DNA from 3 places in the Erwinia sp. AC075 genome. Region 2 is predicted to be linked to each of the others. Evidence: riboswitches for the same ligand, from Rfam matches in the RefSeq annotation. Region 2 holds a riboswitch; each other region holds the start of a gene.

Region 1 (3,259 bases), 250 kb from region 2:
TTGCCGACTTCCAGCGAATCGGCCTGCTCCAGCGCGCCCTGTAACCAGCCCTTGGCGTCCTGCACCGTCGACACCCAGTTATCATGCCGGGGTCGCAGCGCGGCCAGCGCAGCGGAAAGCGTACAGCCGGTGCCATGGGTATGCTTTGTTGGCACGCGCGGCGCGGTAAAACGCTGCTCCAGCTGGCGGCTGAACAGCCAGTCCGGGCTTTCGGCATCGCTCAGATGTCCGCCTTTCATCAGCACCGCCTGGCAACCCAGCGCTAACAGCGCCCTTCCCTGTCGCCGCATCTCATCTTCGTTAGTGGCAACCGGACACTCCAGCAGCGCCGCCGCTTCCGGCAGATTTGGCGTGATCAGTGAAACGTGCGGCAACAGGCACTCACGCAGCGTGGCAACCGCCGTCGGCGAAAGCAGCGGATCGCCACTTTTCGCCAGCATCACCGTATCCAGCACAATCCACGGCACGGACGAGGCCTTCAGTCCTTCAGCCACCACCTTGACGATATCGCTGCTGGCTAACATGCCGATTTTTACGCTGTCGATGCGCACGTCGCTCAGCACGGAATGTAATTGTGCCGCGACAAAGTCGGGCTCAATGCGGTAAACCGACAGCACGCCACAGGTATTCTGCGCCACCAGCGCGGTGATCACGGTGGTGCCATAGGCACCCAGCGCCGAGAAGGTTTTCAGATCGGCCTGAATGCCCGCGCCACCGCTGGGATCGGTTCCGGCAATGCTCAGTGCGTTGATGCGCTTCATCCCTGAACCTCCAGAGTGAACAGCTCGTCGAGGAACAGCGCAACAAAACTGCCGGGACCCGCTGCCGCCATCGCCGCGCGTTCGCCTGCCAGGCTCATTATCCGGCAGGCGCTGGCAACGTGCGTTAACCGGTCGCCAGGCAGCGCGGCAAATCCGGCCACCACCGCCGACAACGCGCAGCCGGTGCCGACCACGCGGGTCATCAACGGCGAACCGCCAGCCACAGCCAGCACCCGTTGGCCATCGGTGACGTAATCCGTTTCCCCGGTGACCGCAACGATAGCGCCGGTGGTGCTGGCCAGCAGACGAGCGGCGTCCAGCGCCAGCGCCGAGTCATGCAGGCTGTCGACGCCGCGCCCGGAGGTTGCCTGGCGCGCCAGCGCCATGATTTCCGAGGCGTTGCCGCGAATAGCCGCAGGACGGTGTTCCAGCAGCTGCTGACAGAATTCAGTGCGGAAGGTCAATGCGCCGACGGCAACCGGATCCAGCGTCCAGGCACGCTGCGCCTTTCCGGCCGCGTGCACAGCGGCCAGCATCGCTGTACTGCGGGAATGGGTGAGCGTGCCGACGTTGACCAGCACGGCATCGGCAATGGCGCTGAACTGCGCGGCTTCGTCGGGATCAATCACCATCGCCGGCGATGCGCCCAGCGCCAGCAACACGTTGGCAGTAAAAGTCTGCACCACATCGTTGGTCAGGCAGTGAATTAACGGCGATTTTTCACGGAAGAGGTGGAGCGACGCCACGGCATCCGCCGCGACAAAGGTATGAGGTTGGTTCATGGTACAACTCCCAACCGGCGATCAAGAAGGCGATGCGGTCAGGCATCTGACTTCCCTCCGCTGGCATTATCCAGTTCAGGTTCGACGGGTTTTTCTCAGCCCTTTCTTTGGAAAGAAACGGCACCCCGAGTCATTTACTACGTGCTTTCAGCCGCCAGATTACGGGATGGCGCTTTTCTTTACCATCCCCCAGGCGTTAATCAGATCAACATTCCACCGCTACACCGGGATGCGGCGACCGATCTCCACCACACGGTCACTGGGCAGGTAGTAGTAGTCGGTCACATGCATGCCATTGCGCGCCATCCAGCTGAAAATCACGCGCTGCCAGGCCGGCAGGCCGCCGCTACCTTCGCGTGGGATGATGTTTTCATGGCCCAGATAATAGGTGACATGCTCGGTATCCAGCTCGCAGTTATCCAGTTGCGGATAGCGTAACAGTGCAGGGATGTTGGGCCGCTCCATAAAGCCATACACCGCCAGCGCGTGCCAGAAGCCCGGCGCAAGCTGGGTGACGGTTAAGCGCTCGTCGGCATTGATGCGCGGAACGTTGTCGATAGCGATCGTCAGCGACAGCACGTGCCCATGCAGTGAGCCGTTTCGCTTCACCTGCCACTGCATCACCGGCGGCGTGCCCTCTTTCTCCCGCGTCAGAAACACCGCCGTGCCCGGTACTCTGGGTATGGCTTTTTCTTCCAGCATGGCCAGGAAGTCGTCCACCGGAATAAATTTTTCGTGCACCGCCCTGCTCGCCGCTTCCACGCCGCGGTGCCAGAGCAGCATTACGCCGTACACGACCAGCGCCAGGATCAGCGGCATATAGCCACCCTCGAACACCTTACTCATATTGGCGACCAGGAAGCACAGGTCGATGACAAAGAACACGCCGGCAATCAGCAGGCTGGTGAGCCGGTTCCAGCGCCACACCTCATGCATCGCAACATACAACAGCCCGGAGGTCATGATCATCGTCAGCGACACGGCGATGCCATAGGCTGCTGCCAGCTTGTCGGAAGATTTGAAGAACACCGCGAGAAAGATGGTCACCACCATCAGCAACCAGTTAATCGCCCCGATATAGATTTGCCCGTAGCTCTCTTCGGTAGTCTGTTTAACCCGCAGCCTCGGCAGCCAGCCTAGCTGAATTGCCTGACGGGTCATGGAAAACGCACCGCTGATAATCGCCTGACTGGCAATGATGGTGGCGAGAGTGGCGAGGATCACCAGCGGGATTTGTAATACCGGCGGGCAAAGCCGGAAGAAGATATTTTGCGTCACGTCAGCACCTGAAAGCAGTAACGCTGCCTGTCCGGCGTAGTTGAGCAGCAGGCTGGGAAAGACGATAGCAAACCAGGCCAGCCAGATCGGCTTTTTGCCAAAATGGCCCATATCGGCATACAGCGCTTCCGCACCGGTGACGCAAAGGAATACGCCGCCGAGCACCAGAAAGCTGACGATGCCGTTGGAGAAGAGAAAGTCGATACCGTACATCGGGTTGAGCGCCACCAGCACCGCAGGATGCTGCACAATCCCCCAGATGCCCAGGCCGGCGATAACCGCGAACCACAGCGCCATAATCGGACCAAAGACTTTGCCAATCTTCGCCGTGCCCAGCGGTTGAATGGCAAACAGCGCCAGCAGGATCACCACCGCGCCAGGCAGGATCCAGGGTTGTGATTCCGGCAGGATGATGGTCAGCCCTTCAAGGGCAGAGAG
Region 2 (3,259 bases):
TATTATTCCACCCACAACGCCTATTTCTCGCCGGGCTACTCTCAGGACACCGTCAGTTACGGCGGCAGCGTGAAGTATGCCACGGCGGAATATTATGGCCTGAGCCTTGGCGTCAGCGGCATTTTGCAACGCGGCATCTCGCATAACGATGACCACCTGATCGGTGAACTGGGGCCAAACGAGACCGGCGTCGGCGAAGCCTATCTGAGCTGGCACTATCAGGACTTCCGCATCACCGCCGGTGACCAGCGTATCAATATCCCGTTTATCGGCGACTACGACTGGCGCATCACCCCGATCCTGTTCCGGGGTGTGGACGCCAATTATGGCGACAGCGACAACTTCCTGCACGCCACCAAAATTACCCGCTATAAACCCTGGGGTGACGATCAGTTTCTCGACACCACCGCTTACACCGATGCCGATGGCCGCACTAACGGCATGTGGGGCATCGGCGGCGGACGTGCCCTGAAGCTGGATGATAAAAAGCTGACCGGCCAGCTGTGGTACGAAGAATACAATAACTACACCAAGATGGTTTACGCCGACAGCTTCCTGTCGTGGTCGGAAAATCCGTTGCAGCCCAAAATTGGCGTGCAGTTTATTCGCGGCCTGAGTCAGGGCGACGCGCTGGCGGGCGAAGTAAACAGCACCAGCTACGGCGCGCAGTATGCGATGAATTTTGTGCCGTCATTGCGCTGGTCACTGAACTGGGACCATATCGCCGCCAGTGAGAATGCCTATGGCAACGGCGCGCTGGTGACGCCTTATGCCCATAACACCTCGTCCGGCCAGTATTTTGCCCAACCGTTCTTCACCAGTACCCAGGATTTGGGGAGCGGCAACGCCTACTCCACCGATCTGAACTGGACCGCCAACAGCAATATTTCCCTCGGCAGCCGCTACTCGTTTATGGATTTGACCGCCAGCGCCGGCGCGTCCAGCAGCAATCAGTCGGAGTACCTGATTTACGGCACCTACAGCTTTGATGGCGTGCTGAAAGGGCTGAGCCTGACCGACTTTGTCGGCGTGCAAACCACCTCGACCTCTGACAAGAACTTCTGGCAGAACCGCTTAGCGTTAGAATATGATTTCTAAGCCAAAACAGGCTTAGTGGCGCTTAAACAACGGCTTTCGCAAGAAGGCCGTTTTTCATTATGACGCCAACTCGGCTGCCAGCCATCGATTGTAATCAAAAAGTAAATATCGTATAACAAGCCTCTCCGAGGGGTGTCCTTTATGGGCTGAGATGGCGACGTTAGCCGGACCCTTTGAACCTGATCTGGGTCATGCCAGCGAAGGGACGGGTTGGCAATAGCACCACTTTCGATCGTTGCCTGTTCATACCTCTGCACGCCCGGATCTCCACTCACTTTTGGAGGTCCCATGTCTGACAACATGTTTTCCCGTGGTCTTTATGGCCAGCTTCGCCAGCAAGCCGCGGCTGACTGGCAGCACTACGTTAACCACCCTTTTCTTCAGCAGTTGGCCCAGGGCACGCTGCCTGAAAGCGCGTTTCGGCGTTATCTGACCCAGGACTACCTGTTCCTGATCCATTTCGCCCGCGCCTATGCCCTGCTGGTCAGCAAGTTCCGAACCTTGCCAGAAATGCGTGCCGCCACCGCCTCGCTGAACGCCATCGTCGCCGAGCTGCCGCTGCATGTCGGTTACTGCACGCAGTGGGGCATCAGCGAAAGCCAGATGCGCAATGAACAGGAAGCGCCCGAAACCCTCAACTACACCCGCTATGTGCTGGATATCGGCCAGTCCGGCGATGCGCTGGATCTGCTGGCCGCACTGCTTCCCTGCGTCGCGGGCTATGCCGAAATAGGCCTCGGCTTGCTGCACAATCCCACCACCGTCACCGAAGGCAATCCCTACCGCTCGTGGATCGCCAACTACGGCGACGAAAACTATCTGGCCAGCGTTCAGCGGGCGATAGATCTACTGGAAACGGTTGGGGTTCAGCGCGGCGCACAAAGTCGTCTGCCGGAGCTTTCAACCATCTTCACCACCGCCACCCGGCTGGAAAGTGCCTTCTGGCAGATGGGCCTCAATGCCAGCCTGAGCAACGTGGTATGAACAGTCATGACATTGCCCGCGGCGTGATCCCGCCGGGGATTGAGGTGCGCGATCTGACCCTGCGCTACGGCGCACGGACGGTGTTTGAACGGCTGAATGTCGATATCACCGGCGGTCAGTTTGCCGCGATGCTGGGAGCCAGCGGCGTCGGCAAAACCAGCCTGCTGAAGATCATAGCCGGGCTGGCGCAGCCGACGGCAGGCACGGTCACGGGCAGCGATGGCCTGCCGGTGCAGGGACGCGTGGCCTATATGGGGCAGAAAGATCTGCTCTATCCGTGGCTAACCGTCCGCGAGAATATCAGCCTCGCCTCACGCCTGCGTGGCGAGAAGCCCGACCGCGAATGGGCTGACGAGCTGACGGCGCGCGTCGGGCTCAGCGGCTATGGCGACAGCCTGCCTGCCGGGCTGTCCGGCGGTATGCGGCAGCGAGCCGCGCTGGCCCGCACGCTTTATCAGCGTCAGCCGATGGTGCTGATGGACGAGCCTTTTTCAGCGCTGGACGCCATTACCCGCACCAGTATCCAGACCCTGGCCTCGACGTTACTGACCGGCCACACGGTGTTACTGATCACCCACGATCCGCTGGAGGCCTGCCGCCTTAGCCACCAGCTGTTGGTGCTGTCTGCGGCCGGGATTGATGATTCGCATCAGATTGCCGGACTGCCGCCACGGGCCCCTGACGATCGGCATCTGTTGCAGAGCCAGGGTGAATTATTGCAACAGCTGACCCGGGCGGCAGGATGATATCCGTAAAAGAATCGGCCTTTGGCCGCTGGCGGCGTGGCCTGACGGTGTTTATCGGCCTGATTACCGTCTGGTGGGCAATCACCCGCAGCGGCGTTCCTGCCTTCCTGCTGCCCACACCGATGTCGGTTGCCGACGTCCTGTGGACCAGCCGCGCGTATCTGGCGGCGCACACGCTGGTGACCGCGGCGGAAATCGTCAGCGGGCTGGTCGCCGGCGTGTTGCTCGGCGCCATCCTTGCGCTGTGCATGATGTTCTCCCCCCGCTTACAGCGCTGGCTGATGCCGCTGGTGCTGACCAGCCAGGCCATACCGGTTTTTGCGCTGGCACCCTTGCTGGTGCTGTGGTTCGGCTTCGGCATCAGCGCCAAGGTGGCGATGGCGGTGCTGGTGATTTTCTTCCCGGTCACCTCGGCTTTCTTCGACGGGTTG
Region 3 (3,259 bases), 2.2 Mb from region 2:
CATTCGAAGAATGTCTCCCGCTCTTTCATCTGCGGGCATTATCGTCCTAATATAAGGAAGAAAAAACAGACTGCTTTCTGATAAGGGTTCCTCTTTTATGTCTTCTGCCCGCTTACAACAACAGTTTATCCGCCTGTGGCAGTGCTGCGAAGGCCAGCCGCAGGAGACCACGCTCAACGATCTGGCGGTACAACTGAGCTGCTCCCGCCGGCATATGCGCAATCTGCTGAACGCGATGCAGGAACAGGGCTGGCTGAACTGGCAGGCTGAAGCCGGGCGCGGAAAACGTTCAAAGCTTAGCTTCCATTACACCGGGCTGGCATTGCAACAGCAGCGGGCGGAAGAGTTGCTGGAGAACGATCGCATCGACCAACTGGTGCAGCTGGTGGGCGATAAAAACGCGGTCAGACAGATGCTGATCTCGCATCTTGGCCGCAGTTTCCGCCAGGGGAAACATATCCTGCGGGTGATGTACTATCGCTCGTTACTGAATCTGTTACCCGGTACGCCGCTGCGTCGTTCTGAAACCCACCTTGCCCGTCAGATTTTTAGCAGCCTGACGCGGATAAATGAGGAAAATGGGGAAATCGAAGCCGATATTGCCCACCACTGGCAGCAGCTTTCTCCGCTGCACTGGCGGTTTTATCTGCGCCCGGCGATCCACTTTCATCATGGCCGGGAGCTGGAGATGGCCGACATAATCAGCACCCTTGAGCGACTGAAGCCCCAACGCCTTTATGCCCATTTCGATCGCATTGAGTCCTCGGCGCCCTGGACGCTGGATATTCATCTGCATCAGCCCGACAACTGGCTTCCCTGGCTGCTGGGCAGCGTCAGCACCATGATCCTGCCAAAAGAGTGGCCATTCCTCGCGGACTTCGCCCGTCAGCCGATTGGCACCGGCCCGTATGCGGTGGTGCGCAATCAGACCACCCAACTGAGGATCCAGGCGTTTGATGACTATTTTGGTTACCGCGCGCTGATTGATGAAGTGAATATCTGGGTGCTGCCGGAAATCAGTGATGAGCTGGTTTATGCCGGGGTTAAGCTGGAAGGCAAAGGGCTGGAAGAAAAATCGGAAGAGAGTCGTCTGGAAGAAGGCTGCTATTTCCTGCTGTTTGACCAGCGATCCGAACAGGGTCGCGATGAACACATCCGTCGCTGGGTCAGCACGCTGTTCAACCCAATCGCCCTGCTGAACCATGCCGGTATTGGCTATCAACGCTACTGGTTCCCGGCTTATGGCCTGCTGCCGCGCTGGCATCATCGCCGCGATATGGCTGCCAGCCAGAAGCCCGACGGGCTGACCACCCTGACGCTGACCTGGTATAACGATCACGTCGAGCATCAGGGCATCGCCAATGCGTTACGGCCAATCCTCGCCGAACAGGGCGTGGAGTTGATCACCCAACAGGTCGATTATGACGTCTGGCACCGTGGCGAAGCCGAAAGCGATATCTGGCTCGGCAGCGCCAACTTCACCCTGCCGCTGGAATTTTCCGTGTTTGCGCTGCTGTACGAAATCCCGCTGGTGCATCATTGCGTGACGCTGGACTGGGAAAAGGATGCGCAACGCTGGCGCGAACAGAAGCTGCCGCTGGCCGACTGGGGCAAGCAGTTGATCAACACCTGGACGCTGCATCCGCTGTTCCATCACTGGCTGCTGCTGGAAGGTCAACGCAGTATGCGCGGAGTCAGAATGAATATGCTGGGCTGGTTTGATTTTAAATCCGCCTGGTTCGCCCCTGACGACGCATGATGCTTTCGTTACCCAGCGGAAATCACTAGAATAGGCCGTTCTCAACGGGGTGCGTTCGCGGTGTTTCACTGCCAGCGCTGAGACAAACCCGTCGAACCTGATCCGGATAATGCCGGCGTAGGGATTTGAGACTCTCCAGATTGCTCAGATCCTTTGCGACACCTAACTTTCAAGGAACGCAAAGTGTTAAAAAAAGTTCTGCCTTTACTGATCCTCAGCACCTTCCCGGCCTTCGCGGCTAAACCCGTCCTGACTGTTTATACCTACGACTCATTTTCCGCTGACTGGGGGCCGGGTCCTGCCATCAAAAAGGCGTTTGAAGCAGACTGCGGCTGCGAGCTGAAATACGTGGCGCTGGAAGACGGCGTCTCGCTGCTTAACCGTCTGCGGATGGAAGGCAAAAACAGCAAGGCGGACGTGGTGCTGGGCCTCGATAACAATCTGCTGGATGCGGCAGAGAAAACCGGCCTGTTCGCACCAGGCCAGGTGGACACCAGCAAGGTCACCGTTCCGGGTGGCTGGAACGATAAGACCTTTGTGCCGTATGACTACGGCTGGTTCGCCTTTGTGTACGATAAAACCAAGCTGCAAAATCCGCCCACCAGCCTGAAAGAGTTGGTCAACAGCGATAAACCGTTGAAGATTATTTATGAAGATCCCCGCACCAGCACCCCGGGCCTCGGCCTGCTGTTGTGGATGCAGAAAGTGTTCGGCGATAAGGCACCGGAAGCCTGGCAGAAGCTGGCGAAGAAAACCGTCACCGTCACCAAAGGCTGGAGCGAAGCTTACGGGCTGTTCCTCAAGGGTGAAGGCGATATGGTGCTGAGCTACACCACCTCTCCGGCTTACCACCTGATTGAAGAGAAGAAATCGCAGTATGCCGCCGCCAATTTCAGCGAAGGTCACTACCTGCAGGTAGAAGTGGCCGGGCAGCTGAAAAGCAGCAAACAGCCGGAACTGGCGCAGAAATTCATGAAATTTATGCTGGATAAACCGTTCCAGGACAGCATCCCAACCGGCAACTGGATGTATCCGGTGGTGAAAAGCACCTTGCCTGCCGGTTTCGATACCCTGACCGTCCCGTCCAACTCGCTGCAATACACGCCACAGGAAGTCGCCAGCCAACGTAGCCAATGGATCAGTGCATGGCAACGCGCCGTCAGCCGCTGAGTGCTGGCCCGTTAGTGCCCGGTGCGCTGGCGGCGACGCTGCTGGTCGCCGTGGCCCTGACCGCATTCAGCGCGCTATGGCTGAGTGCGCCGGCGGTCCACTGGCGGGATCTCTGGCAGGATGACTATCTCTGGCACGTCCTGCGCTTCTCCTTCTGGCAGGCCTTTCTTTCCGCGGTACTGGCGGTAGTGCCGGCGATCCCGCTGGCCCGCGCACTTTACCGACGCCGCTTCCCCGGCCGGGACACGCTGTTAAGACTCTGCGCGATGACGCTGGTATTGCCGGTGTTAGTGGCGGTGTTTGGCATCCTCAGCGTCTATGGCCGCACGG

What was found. Region 2 has a riboswitch for thiamine pyrophosphate ahead of tenA (thiaminase II). Riboswitches for the same ligand answer to the same signal wherever they lie in the genome.
Region 1: linked by a shared signal. The riboswitch ahead of thiM (hydroxyethylthiazole kinase) and the one ahead of tenA (thiaminase II) in region 2 are both predicted to bind thiamine pyrophosphate.
Region 3: linked by a shared signal. The riboswitch ahead of thiB (thiamine ABC transporter substrate binding subunit) and the one ahead of tenA (thiaminase II) in region 2 are both predicted to bind thiamine pyrophosphate.

The regions. Positions count from the first base shown of each region.
Region 1 is NZ_CEEDEU010000001.1:472,115-475,373, reverse strand. It holds gene thiD (bifunctional hydroxymethylpyrimidine kinase/phosphomethylpyrimidine kinase) at 1-761, opposite strand, end outside; gene thiM (hydroxyethylthiazole kinase) at 758-1,543, opposite strand; TPP riboswitch at 1,579-1,681, opposite strand; gene AC0IXH_RS02210 (potassium transporter Kup) at 1,763-3,259, opposite strand, start outside.
Region 2 is NZ_CEEDEU010000001.1:724,020-727,278, reverse strand. It holds gene AC0IXH_RS03355 (TonB-dependent receptor) at 1-1,098, shown strand, start outside; TPP riboswitch at 1,217-1,321, shown strand; gene tenA (thiaminase II) at 1,387-2,082, shown strand; gene AC0IXH_RS03345 (ABC transporter ATP-binding protein) at 2,079-2,828, shown strand; gene AC0IXH_RS03340 (ABC transporter permease) at 2,825-3,259, shown strand, end outside.
Region 3 is NZ_CEEDEU010000001.1:2,912,161-2,915,419, forward strand. It holds gene sgrR (HTH-type transcriptional regulator SgrR) at 98-1,759, shown strand; TPP riboswitch at 1,795-1,901, shown strand; gene thiB (thiamine ABC transporter substrate binding subunit) at 1,943-2,929, shown strand; gene thiP (thiamine/thiamine pyrophosphate ABC transporter permease ThiP) at 2,905-3,259, shown strand, end outside.